2 regions of the Maribacter sp. BPC-D8 genome follow, and region 1 is predicted to be linked to the other one. Evidence: riboswitches for the same ligand, from Rfam matches in the RefSeq annotation. Region 1 holds a riboswitch; the other holds the start of a gene.
What was found. A riboswitch is a leader RNA that binds a small molecule or an ion and turns the genes downstream of it on or off. The one in region 1 is predicted to bind S-adenosylmethionine.
Positions count from the first base shown of each region.

Region 2: linked by a shared signal. The riboswitch ahead of QSV08_RS20405 (O-acetylhomoserine aminocarboxypropyltransferase/cysteine synthase family protein) and the one ahead of QSV08_RS05005 (Na+/H+ antiporter NhaC family protein) in region 1 are both predicted to bind S-adenosylmethionine.

Region 1 is NZ_CP128187.1:1,109,228-1,117,396, forward strand. It holds gene QSV08_RS04985 (prolyl oligopeptidase family serine peptidase) at 1-124, opposite strand, end outside; gene QSV08_RS04990 (DUF5995 family protein) at 452-1,234, opposite strand; gene QSV08_RS04995 (response regulator) at 1,544-1,921, shown strand; gene QSV08_RS05000 (SPOR domain-containing protein) at 2,064-2,825, shown strand; SAM-I-IV-variant riboswitch at 3,081-3,177, shown strand; gene QSV08_RS05005 (Na+/H+ antiporter NhaC family protein) at 3,230-4,531, shown strand; gene QSV08_RS05010 (hypothetical protein) at 4,850-5,710, shown strand; gene QSV08_RS05015 (NADPH-dependent 2,4-dienoyl-CoA reductase) at 5,965-7,992, shown strand; gene QSV08_RS05020 (hypothetical protein) at 8,031-8,169, opposite strand, start outside.
Region 2 is NZ_CP128187.1:4,689,470-4,697,638, forward strand. It holds gene QSV08_RS20395 (class I SAM-dependent methyltransferase) at 1-8, shown strand, start outside; gene QSV08_RS20400 (sulfatase) at 480-2,102, shown strand; SAM riboswitch class I at 2,585-2,688, shown strand; gene QSV08_RS20405 (O-acetylhomoserine aminocarboxypropyltransferase/cysteine synthase family protein) at 2,827-4,101, shown strand; gene thrA (bifunctional aspartate kinase/homoserine dehydrogenase I) at 4,231-7,617, shown strand; gene QSV08_RS20415 (trans-sulfuration enzyme family protein) at 7,693-8,169, shown strand, end outside.

The sequences.
Region 1 (8,169 bases):
ATGGTAGCGCAGTAGCATCTTTTTTATCTACAACGGTACCCATTACGGTTGTTTGCGAAAAAGATGTAATAGTTATAAATAGAAATACAATAAGAAGAAAGTTTCTGTAAAGGTTGGCTATCATTTTTTTTAATTGAATCGTAGTAAGTTTTACAAGCAATACATCTTTTATTCATGTACAAAGTGCCATTGACCGCACTAAAAGCATTATAAATAAATCAGATTAATTAAGCGTATTTTTCTTACTACTTTAAGTGTTTAGGTTTACAAATAAAAATAACGGTTGAAGTAAATGCAATCTTATTTTCATAAACTTCTGGTAAAGTTTGATGGTGGTGAAAATGATAATTATGCTTTTTTTGAAGCGGAAAAGGTTTAGTTGAATGTAGTAGTATTTTGTTTTACAGGTAGTTATGTGATAATGAATTACTGGCGCAGAAAAAATAGTAGTTTACTCCTCTCTTAACTTAGAAATTACTCTACCCACATTTTTTTCTTCAAACTTGCCCATAAACTTTAGAGCGTACATCACAATTTTAGATTTAGGCGCTTTTATAAATTCTCCAAGTCTTAAAACAGTTATGTCCATTTGCTGTATAGCTGCATTTTGCTGTTCGATACCTAAGCCCCAAAGCAGATTGGCATTATACCACGAGAGTTCTCTTGCTTTGCGTAAACTGAAGTTGATGATTTCTTCATCTGTATTTTTACCAGCAAGGTCTAAAAGAAATAGTAAAGGTGAAACGCTACTAAGTCGGTCTTGCATTTCATTAACGATATTACCAAGTATTGTATTTACGGTATTGAAATCTTTCTCAATATCAGGTATTTCTAACCCGTTCATAGCAGTACTAGCAGCTAATCCTAAATCAAGATTAATATGAGTATTTATACCCAACATGATATGCTGTAAAATGGTTAGGGTGTCATTTTTGGTATCAAAGGCAAATTGCCATGATGCACTAATGGGTTGATTGTTGATATAACCGTTATATGCATCTAGGTAGTAATTGGCGAAAGCAACATCGAAGGTTTCCATGCGAGGGTTGTCTTCAAAATTCTCTAATTGAACCTCTTTTAATATTTCAGCTGTAACCCTTCTATATAAAAAGGCAAAATACCCTATACGGTCATTATTAATTATAGCATTATCAATAATGCTGTCTAATTGATCTAGTACTTCTGATATGGTGGTTGGCCGGCTGATTTTAATTTTCGTTTTAAAGGGTAAGATTTTTAATGGACACTAAATGTAGTAATACTATTGTCAGTACAGAACTAATTTAATATGGAAAGGAGTAAAGATTTAAGCATACCTCTGAAAAATAATCTAACTTTATTCTAGCCTTATAAAAAAGCAATATATTTTTAAGGGAATTTATCAAAGTTCTTAATATCTAATTCGGCTTAAATTTACGATTATTACTGTTTTTTAAAGTGTAATATTAACATATAAAGATACTTTCAAGCCGTTCATCTGAATTAATTTCTCATAATGAGACAATGGGGTACATTTCGCCTCTCAAACCTCAAACTCAGATTAATGAAACTCGAATTAGTAATTGTAGATGACTCCCATCTTTGGTTGTCACTAGCAGAAAAGCTTGCCAAAACTCATCCATTAGTACGTAGTGTACTCACCTTTGAAGATTCTTATGATGCTTGGGTACATATACAAATTGCGAAACCACAAGTTGTAATGTCAGATATTGAAATGCCAGGTATGAACGGACTCTCTTTTCTAGAAATGTTTGCAGATCGTTTGCCATTTATATCAAGTTCTACCAAACAAGAATTTGAAGTTGTTGCCAGAGAACTTGGCTGTGTTGATTTTGTAAGTAAGCCATTTACAAAAAGTGAACTGCATAGGGCTTTAGATTTAGTTTATTATAAGATTTATGGAAAGAAAGTAAGTGCATAATACTACATTATAACTCAGTAATAATTTAAAAGAAACTTAACCCCAAACATCTTAAGATATGGGTAAATTATATACATAAACATCAGATTGGTTATATTTACTTTTTAGGTAAATAATTGTACTTCATAACAAACACATAACCATGACCCCCGATAAAGATATTTTTAGTAGCCGAGAAGGCAGATGGGATTTTGTAATCGCAATAGTCGTAATCGCAATATTCTCTGCATTCATTTACATGTATATGTTTAATAAAGAGGAAGATAGTTCAGTATCTACCACAGATGTTGATACTGTAGATGAAGCACCACTACCCGATTCTTATCATTCTGAAGGTCGCGAATACGTATACTCTAATTCAGATGTTTATGAACCTATAACTATACCGGTAAAAGATGCATACGACCATAATAAAAGTACAGCAGTTGTAATTTCTGATACTACACTTACTGTTTCTGATTTTGAAGAAGAAATAAATGTTGACTTAGAGGAAGAGATCACAACTGAAGTTCAAAGTATATCTAAAGGTGCATCCGACGAAAGCACATCCGAAGAAATTATAGCAGACATAGAAAATCCTGTTATTGAAAAAAAGGAAACTAAAACTCCAGTAGCCAAGAAAGTCGAGCAGCTACCGGAAACTACCAAAACGGCACCAGTAGCTACTACGAATTCTTCTTTAAATTGTATTGCGATGGTAGGTGTTTTTAAAGACCCTAATAATAAAAATACAATAATAGAAAAGCTTAAAACATTGGGCTATACCCATGATGAAGGCGCATATCCAAAAGGTCTAATCTATGTTGGGGTTCCTGTTGACTGTGGTAATGAAGCCAAAAGAAAGCAACTTATACTAGAATTAAACGAAGCATTCGGTATTGATTCTTGGGTTAAAAAACGTTAGGTTATCTCGTCTATTTTAAGGCAAATCATAATCTAAATTAGAATAAATACTCAAAGCACCAATAACAATATCATTTGGTTTCTAATAGTAAATATGTCATTAATTGATAGCGAGCAACAATTGCTCCTAAATCTTCAAATACGTATTAATTATTTATGCGTAATTAGAGGGTAAATCTTTAAAAGTTTATTTACAGAAATTAACTTTTTTTAAGATTTAGCAGAAAGATTTATAGACTACATTTGCCGCCTTAAAAATTATTATCAAGAATCTCAAAAAAGGAGATAGCAACCTGCAATAACAAGCAAGGTGCTAAATAGATAAGCCATTAATTGGAACAAATGTTAACACATGATTCTTCTAATTTATAGCTATTTCCTTTTTTTGAAAATGAAGAAAGAGAAATGGAAAGTACTAAAAAGATTATCCCAAAATTTTCAGCTTTAATACCCTTGTTCGTATTTGTATTTACGTTTTTAGGCGTAGGTATATATCAAAACGATTTCTATGCACTGCCCGCTCCTATAGCAGTAATTGTGGGTATAATTGTGGCATTTATTTTATTTAGACAAACTATTTCAGCTAAAATCGATACGCTGTTAAGAGGTTGTGGCGATGATAAGATATTGACCATGTGCCTTATTTATTTGTTAGCAGGTGCTTTTGCTGCTATTACAAACGAAACGGGCAGTGTCAATGCTATTGTAAACCTTGGTTTAGATGTTATAGCAATTCAATATATATACGTTGGCATCTTTATTATTGCAGGGTTTTTATCGGTATCTACTGGCACTTCAGTTGGTGCTATTGTTGCATTAGCGCCTATTGTAATAGGCTTTGCAGATGAAAGCAGTGCAGACCTTGCAATTTTATGTGGTGCCTTGTTGGGTGGTAGTATGTTTGGCGATAATTTATCTGTTATCTCAGATACTACAATTGCTGCAACTCAGTCTTTGGGATGTAAAATGAGCGATAAATTTAAACAGAACATCAAAATAGCGGTTCCCGCAGCTTTATTCACCATAGCTATTTTAGTATTTCAGGGATTAGGATTGGAGTCCGACGTTGCTGAAACCACAGTTTACAATTATTCCATTATAAAAATAATGCCATATGTATTGGTTATTATTCTTTCGATAGTGGGAGTTAATGTGTTTGTAACCTTGTTGTTAGGTACAATTGCGGCAGGTATATTAGGAATTGCTTACGGAGATTTCACATTAATAGAATCTACTAAAATCGCTTATACCGGTTTCACCAATATGACCGAAATATTTCTGTTGTCACTATTGACAGGTGGTTTAGCTGCTTTGGTTGAGAGAAATGGAGGCATCGAATTTATATTGGTCAATATTAAAAAACTCATTAAAAATAAGAAGTCTGCACAGTTTGGTATTGCCACATTGGTAAGTACTATTAATATGGCCATAGCAAATAATACGGTGTCCATTATTATTGCCGGACCAATTGCTAAAACAATCAATGACGAGTATCATTTAGATAATAAAAAGACAGCGTCGATCTTAGATATTTTTGCCTGCATTTTTCAAGGCTTACTCCCTTACGGAGCACAAGTTTTAATGATTTTAAGCTTTTCAAGAGGTAAAATCGATTATCTAGATTTGGTGAGTAATACGTGGTATTTACTGCTTTTGTTTATTTATACTTTACTGTTTATTGGGCTAAAGTCCCAAAAAAATGATTGATGTTAAACAAAAAACGAATTTATAATTCCCAATAAATTGCAATTAAGTTTGCTTTATGGGTCTTGTATTGCTTAATTAACAATACACAGGGCAAAATCAAGCATAAATTTCAAACAGAGTGTTAAAGAATACCCATAGATATAAGAATTTTCCTTAAAAAAGTAACTTTGATAGACTAATTAAAGAAGCACACTCAAAATCTTATTATAATTCATGTAATTATCATGCAAAGTTTTGGTAGTCAAGGCTTAAGAATTTTGAGTTTTACTTTAGCAAATAGTATTTTTTAATCAATTATCAAATTTTAAATTATTTATTATGAAACACTTAATCGCTGTATGTGCAGCTGTTTTATTTAGCACGATATCTTACGGACAATTGCAGGTTTCTGCAAGTTCAGGATTGGCAATTGGTAGTGCAACCATGAAATTAGGAGAACGCGTTAATGCTTCTAACACCGAGAACTCATATGGTAGTTATGGAGAAGGTATCAATTTTCAAATTAGAGGTACTTACTTCTTTGACGATTCTTTTGGTGCAGATTTAAGTATAGGATATTTAAAAGGAACAGATCAAGATGTGTCGATAGTTAATTTACCAAGTACAGAAGTTAATGCCGTAGCAAGAGCACGTGCTTTTGGTGCTTCAGCATCTGTAGTATATAAGTTTACTAATAATATCTACGGTCGTTTTGGGGCGTTATTGAAATTAGGCGGAAAAACTGAGGGAGTTATCTATCAGAAATCTGTTTTCTCTGAAGCTGAGGCACAAGGCTTGGGCTTACCGAACGGTTCGTATTCTGAAACAAATTATAAGGAAGATTTTCACGGACATTTTCCTTTAGGTTTCGTAGGTGCATTTGGGTATAAGTATGACTTAGATTCTAATTTCAGTCTTTTTGCTGAAGTAGAATATTACGGAATCAGTTTAAAGCGTAAAGATTCTGAAATAGCTGAGTTTAATACAGATGTTAAACTACCTGATGGTACAGTTGCGGTTAGCGGATTATATACTATTGATAATTTACCAGAGGGTATAAACAAGACTACAACCTATGTAGATGAATTATCGAATACAAATACAGATACTTCTAGAGAGTTATCTCAAAAAGTACCTTATTCTTCTTTCGGTATTAACTTTGGTATTACGTACAAATTTGCACGTTCTATAAAAGAATAAATGTAAAGGTTTAGTCCTTTTACTAGTAAAGAAAAATCCCTATGAAACTTTTGGTTTTATAGGGATTTTTTAACTCTAGAAGTAAAGGTTTTAAACAAGCTGCTAAAGAATTGAAGGTATTTAAAACCTAACTGTAAGATTGAAAATGAGCGACCTACGCTCAGAAAATGTTTAGTTAGTTTTCAAAAAATAAAAACGTATCTTGTTAATTATTATGCATGCATAATAAAAAATCAACTAAAAAGTAACGTGTAATGACCAAGTACAAGCATATTTTTGAGCCTTTAGATTTAGGATTTACCACCCTTAAGAATCGAATTTTAATGGGTTCGATGCATACCGGATTAGAAGAGGAAAAAAATGGTATAGATAAAATAGCCGCTTATTATGCCGAAAGAGCAAAAGGCGGAGTCGGATTAATAGTAACTGGCGGAATAGCGCCCAACGTACAAGGTTGGACAGGTCCTTTCTCTGCACGTATGAGTACTAAAAAACATGCGGAACATCATAAGGTCATTACTGATGCCGTGCATAAAGAAGGTGGTAAAATTTGTATGCAAATACTACATGCCGGTCGGTATGGGTATCATCCTTTTGCAGTTGCGCCATCTGCTATAAAATCTCCCATCTCCCCTTTCAAACCATTTAAGCTCAATCAATCTGGAATTAATCGTACCATTCGTGATTTTGTAAATTCTGCTAATCTTTCAAAATTAGCGGGTTATGATGGCGTAGAAATCATGGGTTCTGAAGGTTATTTAATAAATCAATTCATTGCAGAAAGAACAAATAAACGTACCGATAATTATGGCGGTAGCTATGAGAATAGAATGCGTTTACCTATAGAATTAGTAAAGCAAACGCGTGAAGCGGTTGGTGAGGAGTTTATTATTATCTATCGCTTATCAATGTTAGATTTGGTAGAAAAAGGAAGCACTTGGCAAGAAGTGGTTGCCTTAGGTAAAGAAATAGAAAAAGCTGGTGCCACCATTATAAATACAGGAATTGGCTGGCATGAAGCACGCATACCAACAATTGCAACGTCGGTACCTAGAGCTGCATTTACTTGGGTGACCAAAAAGATGAAAGAAGAATTAACGATTCCGTTAGTTACCTCTAACAGAATAAATATGCCCGAAACTGCTGAGCAAGTTTTAGCAGAAGGTCATGCCGATATGATTTCTATGGCTCGCCCATTTTTGGCAGATCCAGAGTGGGTCAATAAGGCTGAAGCTGACAAGGCAGATGAGATAAATACGTGTATTGGTTGTAATCAAGCCTGTTTAGATCATGTTTTTCAACGTAAGGTTGCTAGTTGTTTGGTGAATCCGCGGGCATGTCATGAAACAGAACTGAATTATAACCCAACAGAAACAAAGAAAAGAATAGCCGTTGTAGGTGCTGGTCCGGCAGGTTTGGCAGCATCAACGGTAGCAGCACAACGTGGGCATGATGTTACACTTTTTGATGGTGAAAAAGAAACAGGCGGACAATTTAACCTAGCAAAGCAAATACCTGGTAAAGAAGAGTTCTATGAAACCATTCGCTATTTTAATAAACAATTAGAACTGCATAATGTAACTGTAAAGTTGAATACAAGAGTAACTGCAGAAGACTTGCAAAATGGTAATTTTGATGAAGTTATTGTAGCTACGGGAATACAACCAAGAACTCCGAAAATTGAGGGTGTTGACCATCCAAAAGTCCTGAATTATATTGATGTATTAAAGTTGAAAAAACCTGTGGGTAAACGCGTTGCAGTTATCGGCGCTGGCGGGATCGGTTTCGATGTCTCAGAATATTTAGCCCATGAAGGGGAAAGCACCGCTTTAAATATTGATGCTTGGCTTAAAGAATGGGGAATAGATAAGACTTTAGAAGCTCGTAGTGGTATTGAGAATATGCAGGCGGAAATACACCCTTCGCCGAGAGAGATTTTTATGTTCAAGCGAAGCAAAGGTAAATTTGGAGGCAATCTTGGTAAAACCACTGGTTGGATCCATCGTTCTACGTTGAAAAAGAAAAATGTACAATTTATTAATGAAGTGCAGTATACTAAGATAGATGATGAAGGTTTACATTATACCAAAAATGACGAGCAAAAAGTACTTGAAGTAGATAATGTTGTTATCTGTGCAGGACAAGTACCATTTAAAGAACTGTTAGAACCATTGCAAGCAAAAGGTATAAAAGTACATGTAATAGGTGGTGCAGATGTTGCTGCCGAATTAGATGCTAAACGAGCTATAAATCAGGCGTGTAGATTAGCCGCCGAAATTTAATATTATAAAAACATATAAAGTGGTTATCTTAAAATGAATTAATCTTCAAGAGGTATAAACGCACCGTTTTCATACCTCAGTTTTAGAATTTTACCGGTAGAATCCATGAATCCCGAAGGGGAATCTAAGTCTCCGTCAATATAATTCTCAACTAGCTCATGGTATGCTATTTCTTTT
Region 2 (8,169 bases), 1.2 Mb from region 1:
CATTTTAATATTATTGGGGCTATACTAATCATTTTAGCTTTTGCTCATATAATTTTTCCATTTTATTTTAATTGGAAGAATGAGTTACAAAAGCTAAGTCTTGTTAATGGACAAATGATGAAAGTACATACCATTTTCATCGCATTGACAGTATTGTTAATGGGGCTGTTATGTTTGACTTCTTCAAAAGATTTGATAGAGACTAATTTAGGTAAAATAATATCTTTAGGCTTTGCATGTTTTTGGACAATAAGATTATTGATTCAATTCTTCGGATATTCTTCTTTATTATGGAAAGGTAAAAAGTTTGAAACCATAGTGCATATCATTTTTTCAATCTTATGGATTTATATAAGTGGAGTCTTTTGGCTGAATTACTTCCAGTGAATTAAATAGTCTGTTTAATTATTTTGATTTCGATAAACCAATGAATTATCCCTACTTTTAATACCAATCAAACTCACCAAACAATAACCAAAATGAATAAACTAATCCTAGTCATAGCAGGTTTGTTTTTCCTGTTGCCAATTAGTGGCGAAGCACAAAAAAGTAAAAATAAAAAGCCGAATATCATTTTCATCATGTCTGATGATCATGCTTACCAAGCCATTAGCGCGTATGATGATAAATTATTGAATACACCCAATATTGATCGCTTAGCAAAAGAGGGTATGTTGTTTACAAATGCTAGCGTTACTAACTCCATTTGTGCACCATCACGTGCAACAATACTAACAGGTAAGCATACACATATTAATGGAAAAGTAGATAATTATTTTCCGTTCGATACTACGCAAGTAACCTTTCCGCAAATATTTAAAGAGAATGGTTATAAAACTGCCATGTTCGGCAAACTCCACTTTGGTAACAACCCGAAAGGGGTAGATGAGTTTATGATACTTCCGGGTCAGGGGCATTATATAAATCCCGATTTCATTGTCACCAATGGCGATACTATTACCAAGCAAGGGTATGTTACCGATATCATCACAGATGTATCTTTAGATTGGTTAAAGAAAGAAGCTGCAGATGACGAACCATTTATGATGATGTATTTGCACAAAGCACCACATAGACCTTGGTGGCCAAGACCCGATAAGTTTAAGGAGTTTACAAAGAAAACATTCCCAGAGCCAGAAACACTTTTTGATGATTATAGCAATAGAGGTTCTGCGGCGAAAACGGCAGAAATGAATTTGCTAACCCATATGATGTATAGTCATGACAGTAAAATAAGACCAGAGACTTTAGCTAAAATGGAGGGTAAAGTATTGCCTGTGGTAGAAGAATTTCCGAATAGTTTTTACGGTCCATATAACCGAGCTACGGCAGAACAAAAGGCATTATACGATCCGGTTTTAGATTCCATCAACGATTTCTTTTATGATAATTGGCCAAAGATGACCGATACCGAAAAAATGAAGTGGAAATACCAGCGCTATATGCAAGACTACTTGGGTAGTATTTCTTCGGTTGATGATAATGTAGGTCGATTACTAGACTATTTAGATGAAAGCGGATTGGCAGAAAATACGATAGTGATATACACCTCTGACCAAGGATTTTATTTAGGAGAACATGGTTGGTTCGATAAGCGTTTTATTTATGATGAATCTTTTAAAACTCCGTTATTGGTACGTTGGCCAAATGTGGTAAAACCAGGTTCCGTAGAAAATGAAATGGTTCAGAATTTAGACTTCGCACAAACCATGTTAGAAGCAGTAGGCATCACGCCGCCAAGTGATATGCAAGGGGAGAGTTTGATTCCGCTACTGAAAGGCGAAAAAGACAAGTGGACAAGAGATGCGGTGTATTATCAGTATTACGAATATCCATCAGTACATATGGTAAAACGCCATTACGGAATTGTAAATAAAGAATTTAAGCTAGTGCATTTTTACTATGATGTTGACGAATGGGAACTATACGATAGATTAAATGACCCCAATGAAATGAACAATGTCTACCATGATCCGGCGTACGCAGCTACTGTTAAAAAGTTGACGGCAGATTTAGTAGAAATGAGAAAATACTACAAAGATTCTCCTGAGCAAGATCAGAAGTACATTGATAAGTACAAGAGCGCTGGGATGATTGATTAGTTGTTGGTTGATGGTTGTTAATTGTTAGTTGTTGGAAAAAAATGTCAGTTCGAGTGCTTTTGATCTAATTTTTCATTAGGACAAAAGTGTATCGAGAACCTTTAAGGTAAGTATGATTATAAATGTTCTTCGTTCAAAAAATAACTTATAGCAAGTAAGTTTCTCGATACTTGCCCGACCTGAAGGCGGGCAATTTTTACTCCCGAAAAGGTCGTAAAAACCACTCGAAGTGACATCTGTAGTTAGTTTGGTAAAGTTTTTAAAATTCAAATAGCCGTATTGGCAGTTCGAGTGTTTATGAGTGAAGTGTAACGGATACTCAAAAATGTATCGAGAACCTCGTAGTTGATATGTTTTTTAGTTTCCTTGAACCCCACAGAAAAATAACAACACAACCTCAAATTATATATTTTTCTTAAAATCTTAGGTTATTAGAAACTTCTGCCCAATATTTGTAGCTCAAAGTTCAAACACTTATTGAATAGTTATCAAGAAAGGTGGAGGGATTAGACCCTTTGAAACCTTAGCAACCCTTTGTTCAATACAAAGAAGGTGCTACATTCTACCCTTAGGGGATGGATAACAGTATACGATTTTTCATCGTTATTACTTTCTTATAACTTTTTGATTTTACCTACCCGCATAGTATGCTGGTCAAGGTTTGGCTTTTAATTTTTTGCATCCTAAGCGTAGCCCAAGGATTAATTTTAAAAACAACAAAATCATGAGTAATTACAAATTAGCAACAAACGCATTACACGCAGGTCACGACACAACTACTAACGGTGGTACAAGAGCAGTGCCTATTTACCAAACATCATCGTATGTATTTAATGATACCGACCATGCGGCAAACTTATTTTCACTAGGTGAATTAGGTTTCATTTATACAAGACTGAACAACCCTACAAATCAAATTCTACAAGACAGATTAGCTGCAGTAGAAGGCGGAGTAGGAGCGGTAGTTTTTGCGTCAGGTACGGCTGCAATCTCAACAGGTTTATTGACATTATTAAAAGCGGGTGATCACATAGTGGCATCAAGCAGTTTATATGGAGGAACTTTCAATTTATTGAATGTTACCCTTCCAAGATTAGGTATTACAACAACTTTTGTAGATGCTTCTGATCCTGAAAATTTCGGAAAAGCAGTACAAGACAATACGAGAGCATTTTTCGTGGAGTCTTTAGGGAATCCGAAGTTAGATGTGTTGGATTTAAAAGCAATCTCAAAAGAATCTAAAGCAGCGGGCGTACCATTTATTGTAGATAATACAGTGGCTACTCCGTCATTATTAAATCCTATTGAACACGGGGCAAACTTGGTAATTCATTCATTGACAAAATATATCGGCGGACAAGGAACTTCATTAGGTGGAGCAATTATTGATGCAGGTACTTTTGATTGGACCAACGGAAAATTCCCGGAGTTCACAGAGCCATCTGCAGGTTACCACGGTTTGGTATATAGCGAAGCACTTGGTGCAGCAGCTTTTACTTTCAAATTAATATTAGAAGGCTTACGCGATTTCGGTGGAGCATTGAGTCCGTTTAACGCTTTCCAAATTATTCAAGGTTTAGAAACTTTACCGGTTCGTATTAAGCAACACAGTGCAAATGCATTAGAATTGGCTACATGGTTAGAAGGTAGGTCTGAAGTAGAATGGGTAAATTACCCAGGACTTAAAAGTAACAAATACAACGAGTTGGCTAAAGAATACTTACCAAAAGGACAAAGCGGATTGGTTACCTTTGGCGTGAAAGGCGGATTCGATGCTGCTAAAAAAGTTACTGATGCTACTAAGTTATTCTCATTGCTAGCGAATATTGGTGATACGAAGTCATTGATTATTCACCCAGCAAGTACAACACACCAACAATTGACAGCAGAACAGCAAGAAAGTGCTGGTGTAGGTCAAGACTTAATACGTTTGTCTGTTGGTTTAGAAGATATTGAAGATTTAAAAGCCGATTTAGAACAAGCTTTTACAAGTCTTTAATTTGGATGACTGAGCGGATTTGATACAAACGGACACTTCGGCTCCGCTCAGTGAACGATTATTCATGAATTTTATAAAGAAGGTGGCTGAGCGTAGCCGAAGCCTAACCACAATTTGATTTTGAAATAGATGTTACATCAATTACAGATTAAAAAATACAAGACCTTAAATGGTACCACACAAGATATTCAATTGTCGTATCAGGTATTTGGGAAAAAGCTGCACACGGCACCAATAATTTTGGTAAACCATGCTTTAACGGGTAACTCTAATGTTACCGGTGAAGACGGTTGGTGGTCTGCACTTATCGGTGATGGAAAATGCATCGATACGCAGAAGTATACCATTTTAGCATTCAACATACCGGGTAACGGTCATGATAAGTTCGTGATTGAAAACTACAAAGATTTTGTAGCTGGCGATGTAGCAAGAATGTTTTTGTTGGGCTTACAGCAGTTGAAAGTAGACCGTTTGTTTGCTTTAATTGGTGGATCTTTAGGTGGTGGTATCGCTTGGGAAATGGCAGCATTACACCCAACATTGACCGAGCATTTAATACCTGTAGCATCTGACTGGAAATCGACCGACTGGTTAATTGCCAATTGTCAAATTCAAGAGCAGTTTTTGGTAAACTCAAAACAACCAGTACACGATGCGCGTATGCACGCGATGTTATGTTATAGAACTCCCGCTTCATTCAAAGAGCGCTTTAAAAGAAGTACGAATGAAGAGCTAAAGGTTTTTAATGTAGAAAGCTGGTTAATGCATCATGGGGATAAGTTGCAAGAGCGTTTTCAATTATCAGCGTATAAATTGATGAATCAGCTGTTGAAGACTATTGATGTCACTAGAGGTGGAGATGAGAATTTCATCAAACTACAAAATAGCGACACCAATATTCATATTATAGGTGTCGATTCTGATATGTTCTTTACCGCACAAGAAAACAAGGATACGTTTAAGCAATTGGCGCAAGCGAAGAGCAACGTTACCTATGGCGAAGTACAGTCATTACATGGTCATGATGCGTTTTTGATCGAGTTTGATCAAATGGAGAAATTGCTTGGTGGTATTTTTAATACCAACGGTAATATCAAGAAAATAAAGATTCTGAAGTTTGGTGGTAAGTCCCTGAGCAATGGAGAAGGACTAGAGCGTGTTTTAGATATCGTTGCCAATAAGGTAAAGAATGATGAGAACATTGCCATTGTTTTATCCGCGAGGGAAAAAGCTACAGATCAGTTAGAAGATATGTTGCAGAAAGCAGCAAAGGGAAAAGACTATAAGTCCGATTTTGTAGCGCTAGAAAAATATCAAAAGCATACCTATAAGAATATCAATTTATCGACAGAGTTTAAGGGCTTAGCGAAGTTATATGAGGGTGTTTCGTTGTTAGGTGATTACAGTGCTAAAATTAAAGATGAGGTGCTGGCTTATGGTGAATTGATTTCTGCCAAGTTGGTTACTAAATTATTGATTGGTAAAGGTATCAATGCAGTGCTGGTAGATACACGTAACGTGATAAAGACCGATAATACATTTGGTGATGCCAAAGTATTAGAAGCAGAATCAAAAGAGCAGGTTTTGCTGAAGTTTGTTGAAATACCGAAAGATACCGTAGCTGTTGTAACCGGTTTTATTTCATCTACGTTAGATGGAGAAACAACCACTTTAGGTAGAAATGGAAGTAATTACTCTGCAGCATTATTAGCGAACTTTTTAGATGCTGAAGAATTACAGAATTATACACATGTTGACGGAATATATACTGCGAATCCTGATTATGTGCCAGAAGCTAAAAAGCTAGAAAATCTTTCTTATGAAGAGGCAAATGAGTTAGCGAATTTCGGAGCAACAATTTTGCATGCAAAAACGATAATTCCGCTAATTGAAAAGAACATTCCGCTGCGTATTTTAAATACGTATAACGATGATAATGAAGGTACATTAATCAGTGCAAAATCAAGCAAAGAAGGTATTAAATCGCTTTCAGTAATTGAAGATGTAGCGATGATTAATATAGAAGGTCGCGGTTTGTTAGGTAAAGTGGGTGTAGATGCTAGAATATTTAAGGCATTAGAATCAAGTAATATTAGTGTTAGTATAATATCTCAAGGTTCTTCGGAAAGAGGAATCGGTCTTGTGGTGAAAAAAGACAAGGCTAAGAGAGCTAAATTGGCTTTAGAGAATGAATTCAGTAATGATTTTGAATCTAAAGATGTGAATATGATTACGGTAATAGATGATGTTTCAATTATATCTATTGTAGGTCAAGACTTGAGTACGTTCCATAATCCTTTTAACGCATTGATTAAAAACCAGATTGTGCCTTTGTTGTTCAATAACACAGTATCAGGTAAGAATGTAAGTCTGGTGGTGAAGAAATCTGATTTACACAAGGCGGTAAACGTCATGCACGGACAAGTATTTGGGATTAGTAAAAGGATAAATATTCTAATTTTCGGACATGGGAATGTTGGAGGAACGTTGATTGACCAAATTCTAAAATCTGCCAAAACAATCAAGGATCGTAAAAAATTAGATTTGCGGGTATTTGGTATTGCGAATTCCAAAAAGATTTTGTTGAATGAAAAGGGAATCACCAAAAACTGGAAAACGAATCTAAAGCAAAAAGGAAAGGCGTATAAAGTTGAAGATGTCTTTGAGTTTGCAAAACGTCATCATTTAGAGAACCTAATTGTTATTGATAATACGGCAAGTAAAGATTTTGTAGCGAATTATTTTGAGTTTGTTGAGCATGGTTTCGATATCGTATCTTCAAATAAAATAGCCAATACATTACGATACGATTTTTATCAGTTATTGCGAGAAGAGTTACAAAAGAATCAGAAGCAATACTTGTATGAAACCAATGTAGGTGCAGGCTTACCATTGATTGATACCATAAAATTACTCCATTTATCCGGAGAAAATATTACGAGAATAAAAGGGGTGTTCTCAGGGTCGTTGAGTTATATATTCAATACCTTCTCAGAGGCAGATTTACCGTTTTCATCCATTTTAAAAGATGCGATGAAACAAGGTTTTACAGAACCAGATCCACGTGAAGATTTATCTGGAAACGATGTAGGTAGAAAGCTGTTGATTTTAGCAAGAGAATTAGATTTGCATAATGAGTTTGCAGATATAAATATTGATAACTTGATTCCAGAGAAATTACAAGACGGAGAAGTGGCTTTCTTTTTAGAGAATTTAGATGTGTTGGATGATAAATTCAATGAAATTAAAAAGAATCAGAAGCCAAATCATGTATTACGTTATGTAGGTGATTTACATGGCAACCTTCAGAAAGAAAAAGGAGTTTTAGATGTGAAGTTAGTATCTGTACCAAAAGAAAGTGCTTTAGGGCAAGTTAAGGGGTCAGATTCCATCATAGAAATATATACAGAGTCTTACGGAGAAAATCCGTTAGTAATTCAAGGAGCAGGTGCTGGCGCAGCAGTTACAGCAAGAGGTGTATTTGGAGATATATTGAGAATTGCGGAGAAAGGGTAATGAAAAGTACAAAGTACAAAGTCAAAAGTACGAAGTACATGAAAGTAGAAATGCGAATAAAGAAGAATTAGTGTAATGAAAGAAAACAACAATAAATTTGAAACGAACGCTATACGACAGCAACTTAAGCGTACAGAGAACTTAGAGCATTCTGTACCGTTGTATTTGACATCTAGTTTTGTGTTTGAAGATGCAGAAGATATGCGTGCGTCGTTTGCTGAGGAGAAAGAACGTAATATATATTCACGATATTCGAATCCGAATTCAACTGAATTTATAGATAAAGTATGCCAGATGGAAGGTGCTGAAAGCGGCTTTGCATTTGCTTCAGGTATGGCTGCGGTTTTTTCTACATTGGCGGCATTATTAGATAGTGGTGATCATGTGCTTTCGGCAAGAAGCATATTTGGTTCAACGCATTCGTTATTTACTAACTTCTTTCCGAAATGGAATATTGACCATACGTATTTCAAAATAGATGCATTAGAGGAAATAGAAAGTTTAATCACTCCGAAAACAAAAATTATTTATGCAGAGACTCCCACGAATCCC